DNA from 4 places in the Venatoribacter cucullus genome. Region 4 is predicted to be linked to each of the others. Evidence: predicted binding sites of a transcription regulator. Region 4 holds the regulator's gene; each other region holds the start of a gene.
What was found. Region 4 encodes FNR, which switches genes on or off when oxygen is low (the NO sensors DNR and NnrR bind a similar motif). Its sites were predicted from a motif close to TTGATNTANATCAA; they were not measured.
Positions count from the first base shown of each region.

Region 1: a site for FNR is predicted at 1,034-1,047, ahead of clpB (ATP-dependent chaperone ClpB). Genes of this name have one in related genera too.
Region 2: a site for FNR is predicted at 1,963-1,976, ahead of GJQ55_RS05915 (ferredoxin reductase family protein). Genes of this name have one in related genera too.
Region 3: a site for FNR is predicted at 2,275-2,288, ahead of petA (ubiquinol-cytochrome c reductase iron-sulfur subunit). Genes of this name have one in related genera too.

Region 1 covers NZ_CP046056.1:1,801,196-1,804,671, reverse strand. The annotation lists gene GJQ55_RS08640 (DMT family transporter) at 69-950, opposite strand; gene clpB (ATP-dependent chaperone ClpB) at 1,155-3,476, shown strand, end outside.
Region 2 covers NZ_CP046056.1:1,243,377-1,246,852, reverse strand. The annotation lists gene GJQ55_RS05920 (OsmC domain/YcaO domain-containing protein) at 1-497, opposite strand, end outside; gene GJQ55_RS05915 (ferredoxin reductase family protein) at 552-1,883, opposite strand; gene GJQ55_RS05910 (hypothetical protein) at 2,051-2,671, opposite strand; gene GJQ55_RS05905 (DUF748 domain-containing protein) at 2,767-3,476, opposite strand, start outside.
Region 3 covers NZ_CP046056.1:2,390,979-2,394,454, forward strand. The annotation lists gene GJQ55_RS11355 (cytochrome c1) at 1-264, opposite strand, end outside; gene GJQ55_RS11360 (cytochrome b) at 267-1,499, opposite strand; gene petA (ubiquinol-cytochrome c reductase iron-sulfur subunit) at 1,499-2,095, opposite strand; gene rpsI (30S ribosomal protein S9) at 2,322-2,714, opposite strand; gene rplM (50S ribosomal protein L13) at 2,719-3,150, opposite strand; gene GJQ55_RS11380 (hypothetical protein) at 3,272-3,476, opposite strand, start outside.
Region 4 covers NZ_CP046056.1:1,628,578-1,632,053, reverse strand. The annotation lists gene GJQ55_RS07700 (hypothetical protein) at 10-468, shown strand; gene ttcA (tRNA 2-thiocytidine(32) synthetase TtcA) at 494-1,345, opposite strand; gene fnr (fumarate/nitrate reduction transcriptional regulator Fnr) at 1,427-2,194, opposite strand; gene GJQ55_RS07685 (sulfite exporter TauE/SafE family protein) at 2,267-2,929, opposite strand; gene ccoS (cbb3-type cytochrome oxidase assembly protein CcoS) at 2,922-3,128, opposite strand; gene GJQ55_RS07675 (heavy metal translocating P-type ATPase) at 3,131-3,476, opposite strand, start outside.

The DNA.
Region 1 (3,476 bases), 170 kb from region 4:
GGCAAGAATAATCCGCTAATTGCCCACTATTAGACTTAAATCTAACAAGACTCTGATGACCGCGCGGCTCAGCTGACCACTTTCCGCTTACTCTTGCCGCCCCGCAGATTCACCAGCCCGGCCGCTACAATCAGTGCCGCGCCGGCCCAGGTGGTCCAGAGCGGAATCTCATCCCAGAACCACCAGCCCATCAGGGCGCCGTAAATCACCGCACTGTATACATACACGCCGATTTTGCCGGTCGGTGCCATCCGGTACGCCTTGGTTAAGGCCAGCTGACCGGCGCTGGCGATCATGCCCAACAGCGCCAGCCAGCCCCAGATTTCTACTGGTACCGGGCGCCAGTCAAGGAGTGCGGCGGGCAGCGACACAGTGGCGGAAATAACCCCAAAGTAAAACACAATGCGCTGGCTGGATTCGGTCGATGACATACTGCGGATGGTCACTTTGGCGGCAGCGGCCAGTACCGCGCCAAGCAGGCCGATTAATACCGCATGCAGGGGCCAGCCGGCGCCTTCGCTGCTGCCTTGCGGCAACAGAATCACCGCCACGCCGCCAAAGCCGATCAGCAGCGCCAGCCAGCTGTAACGCCCGGCTGGCTCTTTCAGCCACCACAGCGCCAGCAGCGGCATAAATAAAGGGGCTGAGAGTTTGACCAGAAAAGCTTCGGTTAATGGCATATGAGCCAGGGCCCAGAAATAGCAGTACATAGCACTGACGCCGACCAGGCTGCGGGTAAGATGGCCGGTGAAGTGTTGGGTTTTCAGCTGCGCCAGCCCGGTATGCAGCAGCAGCGGGAACAACGCAATCAGGCCGGCAATATTACGGAAAAACACGATCTGGCCGGTGCTGAGGTCATCCGACAGATGCCGCACCATGGCGGCCATAATGGCCAGCAGGGCCTCGCCCAGCAGTAAGAACAGCGCGCCCTGACGTATTTGCTGTGTCACTCTTTAAACCGCCTGTACTGCCACTATATTGAAAAGCGCGCATTATACGCGGGTGTCAGCCTGCTGCACGGAAAGCTCTGTGGTTGTTCTGTATCAGGGTTGTTGAGGTGGTGGCGCGGTAAATTATTCATAACGGGTGCTTGAAAAAAATTAATCTGATCGCACATTGTGGATTAGTTAAATTCAACATAAGAGGAATGTCCTATGCGAATGGACCGACTGACCACCAGTCTGCAGAACGCTCTGGCCGAGAGTCAGAGTCTGGCTCTGGGGCAGGATCATAATCAGATAGATACCGTGCATGTGTTGCTGGCGTTATTCGAGCAGACCAGCAGCACGGTCAAAGACGTGGTGCGCCGTTGTGGTGCCAATGTCGCCGAACTGGAAAAAGCGCTGCGCAAAGCCATGGGCGATCAGCCGCGGGTGAGTAATCCCGATGGCAATATTCAGATAGCGCAGGAACTGGGGCGGCTGCTGAATCTGGCCGACAAAGAGGCCCAGAAGCGTGGCGATCAGTATGTCTCCAGCGAACTCTTTCTGCTGGTGGCGCTGGATGACAAAGGCGCCACCGGTAAGGTGCTGGCGGCCGCTGGCCTGAACAAAGACAAGCTGGAACAAGCCATTAAAGACCTGCGCGGGGGCGAAGCTGTGAAAGATGCCAATGCGGAAGACAACCGTCAGTCGCTGGATAAATACTGCATCGATTTAACCGAGCGCGCCGAAGCCGGCAAACTGGATCCGGTGATTGGTCGTGATGATGAAATCCGCCGCACCATTCAGGTATTGCAGCGCCGTACCAAAAATAACCCGGTGCTGATTGGTCAGCCCGGGGTGGGTAAAACGGCCGTGGTGGAAGGGCTGGCGCAGCGCATTATTAATGGCGAAGTACCGGAAAATCTGAAACACAAACGCGTATTGTCACTGGATATGGGCGCACTGCTGGCGGGCGCCAAGTACCGTGGCGAGTTTGAAGAACGCCTTAAATCCGTGCTGAAAGATGTGTCCAAAGCCGAGGGCAACATTATTCTGTTTATCGACGAGCTGCACACCATGGTCGGTGCCGGCAAAAGCGATGGCGCGATGGATGCCGGCAATATGCTGAAACCGGCGCTGGCGCGTGGTGAATTGCACTGTGTCGGTGCCACGACGCTGGACGAATACCGCGAATTTATTGAAAAAGACGCCGCCCTGGAGCGTCGCTTCCAGAAAGTACAGGTCGATGAACCGAGTGTGGAAGATACCATTGCCATTCTGCGTGGCCTGAAAGAACGCTACGAAGTACACCACGGGGTACAGATTACCGACAGCGCCATTATTGCTGCCGCTAAACTGTCGCAGCGATATATCAGCGATCGTCGCCTGCCGGACAAAGCCATTGATCTGGTGGATGAAGCGGCGTCGGTAATCCGCATGGAAATTGATTCCAAACCGCAGGAAATGGACAAACTCGAACGCCGGCTGATTCAGCTGAAAATCGAGCGTGAGGCCCTGCGTAAAGAAAAAGACGAAGCGGCGAAAAAACGCCTCAGCGATCTGAACGAAGAGATCAACAAAGCCGGCCATGCTTACGTAGAGCTGGAAGAGGTGTGGAAGAAAGAAAAAGCCCTGCTGGAAGGCGCCAGTAAATCGAAAGAATTACTGGAGCAGGCCAAGCTGGAAATGGAAACCGCGCGCCGTGCCGGCGACCTGCAGAAAATGTCCGAACTGCAGTACGGCCGTATTCCGGAGCTGGAAAAGCAACTGGCCGCCGCAGCTGAAGCCGAAACCAGTGGCAAGCAGGAATTTACCCTGCTGCGCAACAAAGTGACGGAAGATGAAATTGCCGAAGTGGTGTCCAAATGGACCGGCGTGCCAGTCACCAAAATGCTGGAAGGCGAGCGCGACAAACTGCTGAAAATGGAAGACGTGCTGCATCAGTATGTGGTGGGGCAGGATCAGGCCATTAAAGCCGTGGCCAACGCTGTGCGCCGTTCCCGCGCCGGCTTGTCTGACCCGAATCGTCCGAACGGCTCGTTTCTGTTTTTAGGCCCGACCGGGGTCGGTAAAACCGAGCTGTGCAAGGCGCTGGCGATGTTCCTGTTCGACAGCAAAGACGCCATGGTGCGGATTGATATGTCGGAGTACATGGAAAAGCATTCGGTGGCCCGTTTAATCGGTGCGCCACCGGGTTACGTTGGCTATGAAGAAGGTGGTCTGCTGACCGAAGCGGTACGTCGTAAGCCCTACTCGGTGATTCTGCTGGATGAGGTGGAAAAAGCGCACCCGGATGTGTTCAATATCCTGCTGCAGGTGCTGGACGATGGTCAGCTCACTGACGGTCAGGGCCGCCGGGTTGACTTTAAAAACACCGTGCTGGTGATGACCTCGAACCTGGGTTCCGATGTCATTCAGACCATGACAAACGCCGGCGCTGAGTATGAACCGCTGCGCGATGCGGTTATGGATATTGTTGGCAGCCATTTCCGGCCGGAATTTATTAACCGCATTGATGAAGCGGTGGTGTTCCACCCGCTGCAGAAAGATCAG
Region 2 (3,476 bases), 390 kb from region 4:
ATATTGGCAATGGTTTGTTCCAGCGGCAGGTCTTTGCCTTCGATGCGGGTGCCTTCGCCCTGCGCCTGCGGTGCCAGCAATAACGCCTGGGCATCGGCATCAAGGTTATCGACCACTTCAATGACAAATTCGGGCCCGGTCTGCACTACTTTTTTAACGGTGCAGCGGTCAATGGAGCGCAGAATACCAATGCGGTCTTTTTCTGAAATATCCGCGGGTAACTCAACCTGAATTTTAAAAATCTGGTTGTAGCGGTTTTCCGGGTCAACGATGTTGTTTTGCGACAGACGGATATTCTCAGTGGGAATATCGCGAGTCTGGCAATACAGCTTCACAAAGTAAGCCGCACAGAGCGCCGATGAAGCGAGGAAGTAATCAAACGGACCGGGCGCCGACCCATCCCCTTTGTAGCGGATGGGCTGGTCGGCAATCACGGTGAAGTCGTCAAACTTCGCTTCAAGCCGGAGGTTGTCGAGAAAATTAACCTTAATTTCCATGCGGGAATACCAGAATAAGCGGGCGAAAAGAATGGCCGGCTATTATCCGGTTTTTCAGCGCATATTAAACAACTCCTGATGAAAACGGCCACCGGCCAGCCCATGGCGGTGGAAATCCTGCTGCAAGGTCTGGCCAAACGCCGCCGGCCCGCAGAACCAGACGCTGGCCTGTTGCCACTCGGGTACCGCCGCGCGGATCTGTTCAGCCGTCAGCCGGCCCTCTTCGCGGCTGAGACGGATATGCAGGTTCACCCCGGCGGCAGCGGCATCGGCACGCAACCGTTGCAGCGCCTCATCATCCCGTTCCGCCGTCACATGAAACAGATCAATCACCTGGGTAGACGGGTGGCTGAGCCGGTGTTTCATCTTGGCAATAAAAGGCGTAATGCCAATACCAGCACCAATCCAGATCTGGCGGGGTTGCTGGTCGTTAAAATCAAAGCAGCCATAGGGCCCTTCCACCTGCACCGGCAAGCCTTCGTGCAGATAATCCTGCAGCTGCCCGGTCCAGTCCCCCAGCGCCTTGATCACAAAGGTTAATTGTTGCTGCTGCGGGTCCCAGGCCGAAGCGATGGTATAAGGGTGCGCGCCTTCCGAGCGGCTGGAAGTGACAAAGACAAATTGCCCCGGCTTATGTCCCGGCCAGCCCGGCTGTAACTGAATGCAGCCCTCCACCACCTGCACACCCGGGTAGGCATGCAGGCTGCAGATGGTGCCGGCGACCTTACGGCTGTGCCCCACCTGGCCGGTCAGCACCAGTACGGCGGCCACGGTGCCCACCAGCAACAGCGCCGCCATCGCCCAGCCCAACGGCTGCGCCCAGTATTCTGCTTTAAACAGCACCAGGCTGTGATACACCAGCACCAGATACACCAGCGCCAGCAATTTATGGGTTTTACGGAATAAGCGATAAGGAAAGGCTTTGACTAATGCCAGCACCAGCAGCACCAGCGCTATGTAAAAGGTCCACTCGCCCAGGGTTTCGGCCAGCCCACGCTGAGTACGCAGCCAGGCTTCCAGCCCGGTATATTCCGGCGCCGCCCCCGACCGTGGCGGTTTAACCAGCCAGCCCCAGCCCACCATCCACTTGGTGCCTTTGGCCCACCACCAGTGCAGCAACCCCAGCACCAGCGCGCTGATGCCCAGCCACTTATGCAGCCGGTACATTTTATCCAGCCCGTGCAGCGGCGCTTCCAGCCAGCGCGGCCGCAGCGCCAGCAGCATGGCCAGGCTCATGGCCGCCATGGCGAGCCAGCCGCTGAACTGCACAAACACGCTACGGAAAGAAAAATAGGTCAGCGGTTGCGGCCATAAGGTATCCGCCAGTAACCACAGCACCGTGAAGAACACAGAAAGGAACAGAAAAACGCGTTTGATATGGGCCATACACCGCCCTCCGGATAAAACAGCAGGGCTGTACTCTATGCCTGAACAGGCAATCAGAAAAGGCGCTGATTACCGGGATCTGACCCGGATCAAGAGAAGGGAAAAAATACCGCACCGGCCCCGGTGGATGGTGAACATTTCTGCCACCCACCGGCACCGGCCATTACTCAGCGGCTGCGGCTCAGCTGTAATTTGCTGTACAGCACCGCGCTGTAACCGATAAGAATATAGCCGTACAGTTCGATACCTTCCTGCAGCGCATTTTTGAAATCATTGGAATAGGCATCACCCAACATACCACTCCACAGCATTTTACCGCTGCCAATAGTACGGCTGAAAAACAGCAGGGTTACCAGGCCAATCGCCATCAGAAAATACGCTTTGGTATTAAAAAACACGGCCATCGGCTGAGCGATGGTGGCACGGTTAAATACGGTGGCCCAGGCAATACTGGCAACGGCTACCAACAGGGCCGGATATACCCAGAAACCATGGCGGATATCATCCAGGAAAGCATCCATTTCACGGATCAGCATGACCGTAAAAAAGCCGGCCACCAACACCACAAACCCGCGGATTTCCGGTTTTTTGACCGCCAGCAACCAGAACAAACCGGCGCTCAGTAACAATAAAACTTCCTGCAGAATTTCGGTTACGGCAAATTCACCGGCCCAGGTTGAGTCGGCACCCAGATCGGACCGCAACAACAAGGCCGGCAGAATGGCCATTACAGCAAACAGAAAAAATTCAGCGAGGGATTTCAGAATAATGGATTGCGGCTTTTCCATAGAACGTTACACCAAGGTTTAAAGTAAGTCGGGCATTATCAGCAAGGGGCTGGCGGGTGTCCAGCACCCCACCGGCCCGGTCAGGTTTGCAACAGTCAGTTCACACCCAGCATCACTTCGGCCCGTTTCCCCTGCTGTGGCCGGCACACGGAAATACGGTCAGCCAGTGGTGCATCCAGGGCGGCCACCGCCGCTTTCAGGTTATCGCCCCGGGCCCGGGCCAGCTGCGGCCAGTTTTCCCCCAGCGCCGCCGCTTCTGCGGCATTCACAAAAGGACAAGCCTGCACTTCCAGGTTCTTTTTATCCCGCATAACCCCAATCAGTTTCTGCAGGTGTTGCTGGTGCTCATCGGTAATAGCACTGCTGTGGTCGGCAAAGCTGAGTGAATCGAGCCGGATAGCAAACAGGTAGTCGCCGGCGTACGAGGCAATGCTGAGCATGGTGCTGTAAGGCTGCAGGCTTTGGCGCAGATAAAACAGCGCCCCTTGCTGTAACGCCAGCCGGCTGAGCTGGCGGGTAATATCCCCCAGCCCCACATCGGGATCGGCCAGATCACCACTGACCGGAATGGTTAAACGGATGTTGCCGTTATCATCGCGCAATAAATCCAGTGCGGTTTCCACCGGCATGGCAATCTGTTTACTGACCCGGTCAATGGTCGCCTCATCCACCGGGACAAAGCGGGAATTGCGCAGCAGCAGTTTGATTTCGCCCTGCAGTTGCGCCTTGTCGATGCGGATATTGGCGTCCACATCCAGCGTGCCGCGGTCGACGTGGTAACCCAGGGCCTCCGCCAGATAACCGT
Region 3 (3,476 bases), 760 kb from region 4:
CAGGTCACCGAATTTTTTATCGGCAAACACCAGATTTTCCATCATCAGCTCTTCCGGAATATCCAGATCACGGGCCACACGGTTATAACGACCGTGTTCCAGCGAGTGACAGCCCATGCAGTAATTCATATAGGTCTGGGCACCGCGCTGCAGTGATGCAGTATCGGTCAGATCGGTCAGGTGCTTATCCAGCTGCACAGAAGGAGCTGCCGCCATAGCAACGGCAGGAATCAGTGCGGCAATTAACGCAAATACTTTTTTCATGCTCAGTGGCCCCCGGTTACACGCTCAGGTACTGGTTTGGTTTTTTCCATGCTGGTGTAGATCGGCATGGCCAGGAAGAAACCGAAATAGATCACCGAACCGATACGGGACAGCAATGTGTTAATGTCGGTTGCCGGCTGAGTACCCAACCAGGTCAGCAGAACGAAAGCTGCTGCGAAAATCGGGATCAGAGTACGGCTGATCCAGCCCTTGTAGCGCCAGCTCTTCACCGGGCTGCGGTCCAGCCAGGGCAGTACGAACAGAATGGCAATCGCAGCGCCCATGGCAATAACGCCCAGCAGCTTATCCGGTACCGCACGCAGAATCGCGTAGAACGCACCGAAGTACCATACCGGCGCAATGTGGTCCGGAGTCTTCAGGCCGTTGGCCGGCTCGAAGTTCGGGTATTCCAGCATAAAGCCGTTACCTTCCGGGAAGAAGAACATCACGGTAGAGAACACCATCAGGAATACCACGATACCGACCATGTCATGCACGGTGTAGTAAGGGTGGAACGGAACGCCATCCAGCGGCTTGCCGTTTTCATCTTTCAGGGCTTTGATATCCACGCCATCCGGGTTGTTGGAACCCACTTCATGCAGCGCCAGCAGGTGCAGAACCACCAGCATCACAATCACCAGCGGTACGGCAACCACGTGCAGGGCGAAGAAACGGTTCAGCGTAGCGCCAGAGATCAGGAAGTCACCACGGATCCACTCAGTCAGAGCATCACCAATACCAAAGGGAATAACGGAGAACAGGGAAATAATTACCTGCGCACCCCAGTAAGACATCTGACCCCAGGGCAGTACATAACCCATAAAGGCTTCAGCCATCAGCGCCAGGTAGATCAGCATACCGAAGATCCAGATCAGCTCACGCGGCTTCTGATAAGAGCCGTACATCAGCGCCCGCATCATGTGCAGGTAGACGGCAATAAAGAAGAAGGTGGCACCGGTAGAGTGCATATAACGGAGCAGCCAGCCCCATTCCACATCACGCATGATGTATTCAACGGAAGCGAAAGCACCTTCGGCACTGGGCACGAAGTTCATGGTCAGCCAGATACCAGTAAGGATCTGGTTAACCAGCATCAGCATCGACAGTACGCCGAAGAAATACCAGAAGTTGAAGTTTTTCGGCGCATAGTACTTGGACATATGCTTTTCGTAGGTCTGAGTAACCGGCAGACGATCGTCAATCCAGCCCATCAGAGTGTTTTGCTGCTTGCTCATCAGGCATTCTCCTCGTCTACGCCGACTACTACGACGTTATCGGATTCATAAGAATACGGCGGAATAACCAGGTTATCAGCGGCCGGAGAGCCATTGAAAACACGGCCGGACAGGTCAAACTTGGAACCGTGACAGGGGCAGTACCAGCCACCTTTCCAGTTGGCATCGAAGGCTTCCGGCTTAACTTCCGGGAAGTATTTCGGTGCGCACCCCAGGTGCGTACAGACACCCAGCACCACAATCAGCTCCGGATCACGGGAGCGATGCAGGTTATCGGCATACGCCGGCTGCTGAGCTTTGTTGGTGTTGAGCGGATCTTTCAGATCGCCATTCAGAGACTCCAGCAAACCGAGAGTCTCAGGGGTACGGCGGGTAACATAAACCGGCTTACCACGCCATTCGGCTACCAGCATGGCACCCGGTTCGATTTTACTGATATCCACTTTCGCCGGAGCACCTGCTGCCTTAGCCTTCTCACTGGGTAACCAGGATTTTACGAAGGGTACTGCGACGAAGCCTGCACCGACAGCACCGAGGGCAGCGGTCGTGCCCAATAGCAGAGTGCGCCGACCCTTATTCACGCCGTCTTGACTCATTACCATCATCTCCCATCAAAGAAATTCTTGCGCAGCTCGCTGGCCAAAAGCTTTTGTATCGTTTTAAAACAGACCATGCGCAGCATGCAGAGCGGCGCACATAGTAAAGAAATTAGCCGAATGAGACAACCGGAAAACCCATAGCGAATGGGGTATTAGAGGCATAAAAAAAACGCCCATTGACCTAGGACAATGGGCGTCTTTATAAGCGGCTTCTGCCAGCGTATTAACGCTTGGAGAATTGTGGCTTCTTACGTGCTTTACGCAGACCCACTTTCTTACGCTCAACTTCACGGGCATCACGGGTTACATAACCAGCGGCGCGCAGAGTCGGACGCAGAGTTTCATCGTACTGCATCAGTGCACGGGTAATACCGTGACGGATTGCACCGGCCTGACCGTTGCCGCCGCCGCCGTTAACGTTTACATAAACGTCAAATTTGGCCAGGCTTTCAGTCAGTTCCAGCGGCTGACGAACTACCATGCGGGCAGTTTCACGGCCGAAGTACACATCCAGAGGACGATTGTTAATTACGATGCTGCCAGTACCCGGACGCAGGAAAACACGTGCAGTAGAAGTCTTGCGACGGCCGGTACCATAGTATTGAGTGACTGCCATGATCTTATCCCAGTTTCAGTTCTTGCGGTTGCTGAGCAGTATGCGGATGCTCGCTACCGGCATAAACTTTCATTTTCTTGAACATGTCACGACCCAGCGGGTTTTTCGGGAGCATGCCCTTAACAGCCAGTTCAATAACTTGTTCCGGCTTGTGGTCAATCAGCTTCTCGAAAGAGATGGACTTCAGACCACCCGGATAACCGGTGTGGCGATGGTACATCTTATCAGTCGACTTATTGCCGGTGACCTGGATTTTTTCTGCATTGATAATGACGATGTAATCGCCGGTATCAACGTGAGGAGTGTATTCTGGCTTGTGCTTGCCTCTCAGACGGCGAGCAACCTCAGTGGCCAGGCGACCCAGCGTCTGCTCAGCTGCATCAACAACAAACCACTCACGTTTTACGGTTTCGGGTTTCGCGCTGTAAGTTTTCATCAAATTCTCGCCTTTAAGGGCAGGTTGATTCGTAAAGAGGGCGGCATTCTATAGGAAGGAATCACGCAGCGCAAGCAATCTGCCGCACAGAATTCCAGCAGCCGGAACCGGCGCCCTGGTCTCAGTAATGTTCCGGCTCACGGAACTTGACCAGTCCGTAAATCAGGACCAGCAAGGTTACCATAATATCGAGCAAAATCCCCAGCGCCATGGCCGAGGAAGTTTCTTCCTGCTGGTCGTAACCGAGCGACTGGCCGGTATAAAAGAAACCGGCACTGACCAGAAACGCCACCAGAATACAGGCAATCAGGTAGTAGCCTTTGGCA
Region 4 (3,476 bases):
GAGAATCTTATGAAATCAGCGCTGCTTATGGGCTTTCTGGGCCTGTTGCTGATGCTCAGCAGCGGTAAGCTGTTGGCCGATCCGGCCTTTAGTGCCGTGTATAAAATGCCGGCGGATATTGAATGGGCCGATTCGCTCTGCCCATGGAAGTCGGCTACGGAGACGGGCTATTTGCGGCTGGTGCGCACCCTTGATGATGATCGTCACCGGCTGTTGGTGCAGTGGATCCGCAAGAGTATGAATGAACAGCCCGATGAGGCAGTTTCCACCCGTGTTATTGACGAGCTGGATCAGCTGTACAGGGTGCGCTTACAGCCGCCACAGGCGCAGTTACACCCGGATCATTGCGAGTTGAATATGGTCGCCGAAGATGTGGACAGTGAGCGGCGCTATCAGCTGCAGCTGCGTCTGAAAGGGCCGGGGGAATATCGGCTGATGGTGATTGAAAAATTACCGGGCGATCTGTAATCGCCCGTTTAAACCGATTGCTTAATTAATCGATCTGTACCACATCCAGACGGGTAAACAGATGGCCCTTGTCCTGTTTATCCTGCAGGGTGACAAAATCAAACAGTTCGCGGTCGCCCAGTTGCGACGGTGCCACATTGCACACAGCAGCAAAAATGTTTTCACTGCGGCCGGGCTGCTCACGCTCCCACTGCGCCAGCATGTTTTTAATGTTCTGACGCTGCAGGTTTTCCTGCGAACCACACAGGTTGCAGGGAATAATCGGGAAGCCTTTGGCTTCGGAAAAACGCTCGATATCGCTTTCTTTGCAGTAAGCCAGCGGGCGGATCAACACATGCTTCTGGTCATCGCTTAACAGCTTAGGCGGCATGGCTTTCAGTTTGCCGCCATAAAACATATTCAGAAACAGGGTTTCAATAATGTCGTCGCGGTGGTGGCCGAGGGCGATTTTATTGGCGCCAATGGTTTCGGCAAAACCGTACAGGGTGCCACGGCGCAGGCGCGAGCACAGGCCGCAGGTGGTTTTGCCTTCCGGAATAATTTCCTTCACCACACTGTAGGTGTCTTTTTCGACAATATGGTATTCGATGCCCAGGGTGCTCAGGTATTCCGGCAGAATATGCTCAGGAAAACCCGGCTGTTTCTGGTCCATATTCACCGCCACAATATCGAAGTGAATGGGCGCGCTTTTCTGCAGGCTGAGCAGAATATCCAGCATGGTGTAGGAGTCTTTACCGCCCGACAGACACACCATGACCTTGTCACCGTCTTCGATCATACGGTAATCGTCGATGGCTTTACCGACGTTGCGGCGCAGGCGTTTCTGCAGTTTGTTGAATTCGAGCTGTTGTTTGCGTTCGGTGATGGATTCGATCATGGCGGGCCCCCTGAATTGCGCCCGCTTTATAGCAGAACAAGAGCGGCGAAGGAACCTTCGCCGCAGAAGAGTCAGGGCCGTTTATTCAGCGCTGTGCGCTTTGCATTCGGCTTCCGGGTTCAGGCCAGCCATTTCCCGCAGCATATCCAGATCCTGCAGAATCACTTCCTTGCCCTGGGTTTCGATCAGGCCATTTTTCTGGAAGCGGGTGAACACCCGGCTGATGGTTTCCACCGCCAGGCCCAGATAGTTGCTGATATCGACGCGCGACATCGGCAGACGGAAGTGGTTGGCAGAAAAACCGCGACGAGCATAACGCTGGGAAATATCCAGCAGGAAGGAGGCTACGCGCTCTTCCGCGTTCTTTTTGCTGAGCAGCAGCATCATGTTCTGGTCGTGGCGGATTTCGGTACCCATAGTACGCATTAATTGTTTGCGCAGATCGGGCAGGTCATCGGCCAGGGTATCCAGCTGCGGCAGCGGAATTTCACACACGGTGGTGGTTTCCAGTGCTTTGGCGGTTAACGGGTAGCTGCCATTGTCGTAACCGGACAGGCCAACCAGCTCGGAGGCCAGGTGAAAACCGGTAATCTGTTCTTCGCCATTGCTGGCCAGGGTGTAGGTTTTCAGCGCACCGGTGCGCACTGCAAAGACGGACTGGAAGGTTTCACCCTGCTGGAACAATAACTGACCTTTCTGAATCGGGCGGCCACGACGAATAATGTCATCCAGCCGTTCCATGTCAGAGTCATTCAGTGACAGCGGCAGGCACAAAGCATTCAGGGAGCAGGTTTGGCAGTGTGGTTGGGTACCACGCAGCGGACTTTGAACAGCAGAAGTAGGTTTCATAGCGTCGTCCAATCGGTATCCGGCGGTGCGGAAAAAAGGCTGCGGGTATGTTCGGCACTATCTTGCACTATGTCAAGAATGAAACCAGACGGCAGCCCCGGTCCATAGACCAAAGACTATCAGTAACAGCGCTGCTAGCTGGCGTACTGCCGGGCGGTTCAGCCAGGGCGCCAGCACACTGCCGGCTAAGGTGCTGGCAAACAGGGCTGGCAAGGTGCCAATACCAAAGGCCAGCATGGCCGCCGCGCCCATGGCCGGTGAGCCGTTCGCAGCAACCCAGGCCAGGGTGCTGTAAATCAGGCCGCAGGGCAGTAACCCCCACAGCATGCCCAGCCGCAGCTGGTCGAGCGGCCGGGCAGAACTGATAAAACGGCGGGTGATGGGTTGCAGGGCATTCCACACCGGTTTGCCCAGCTGTTCAAAACGGGTCAGCACCATCCACCAGCGTGCCACATACAAGCCCATCAGAATCAGCATGACGGCGGCGATGCTGCGCAGCACCAGCATCAGGCTGTCGTGCAGGCTGCCCAGCCATAAGCCGGCGCTGCCCACCAGCAAACCGAGCAGGGTGTAGCTGAGCAAACGGCCGCCGTTAAACAGCAACAGTGTTTGCAGCTGGCGTTCGCCGGCCCGGCTGCCAATGGCCGCCGCAATACCGCCGCACATCACCAGGCAATGGCTGGAACCGAATAATCCCAGCAACAGGGCAGTTACTAACGACAGCGGCTCAATCATGGGATTTTGGTGGCTCGTTGGCGGTGTCTGCGGCGGCATCGGGTTTTTGGGGGGCGTGTTCATCGTCATCGAACAGAATACGGTGCGCCGGCGAGTCCATATCATCGAACTGACCGTGGCGTACGGCCCAGAAAAAGACCCAGATGGCGATACTGAGCAGTACAAAAGACAGCGGCACCATGGCCCAGAGTAAGTCCATATTTAATGCTCCTTGGTCGGAATGGCCTGCAGCCATAACAGACGCATGGCATTGGCAACCACCAATACCGAACTTAACGACATCCCGATGGCAGCTTGCCAGGGTTCTACCAGCCCGGACGCGGCAGCCGGCAATGCCAGCAGGTTGTAGCCGATGGCCCAGGCATGGTTCTGGGTAATAATACGCCGGGTTTTACGGCCCGTATCCAGACTTTGCAGTAATACTTCCAGCTGGCCGTTGGTCAGCAGGGTATCGGCATTGGTTTTGGCCAGGTCGCTGGCTTCGTTGACCGCCAGCGATAAATCGGCGCCCGCCAGTACCGGTACATCGTTAATACCATCGCCGACC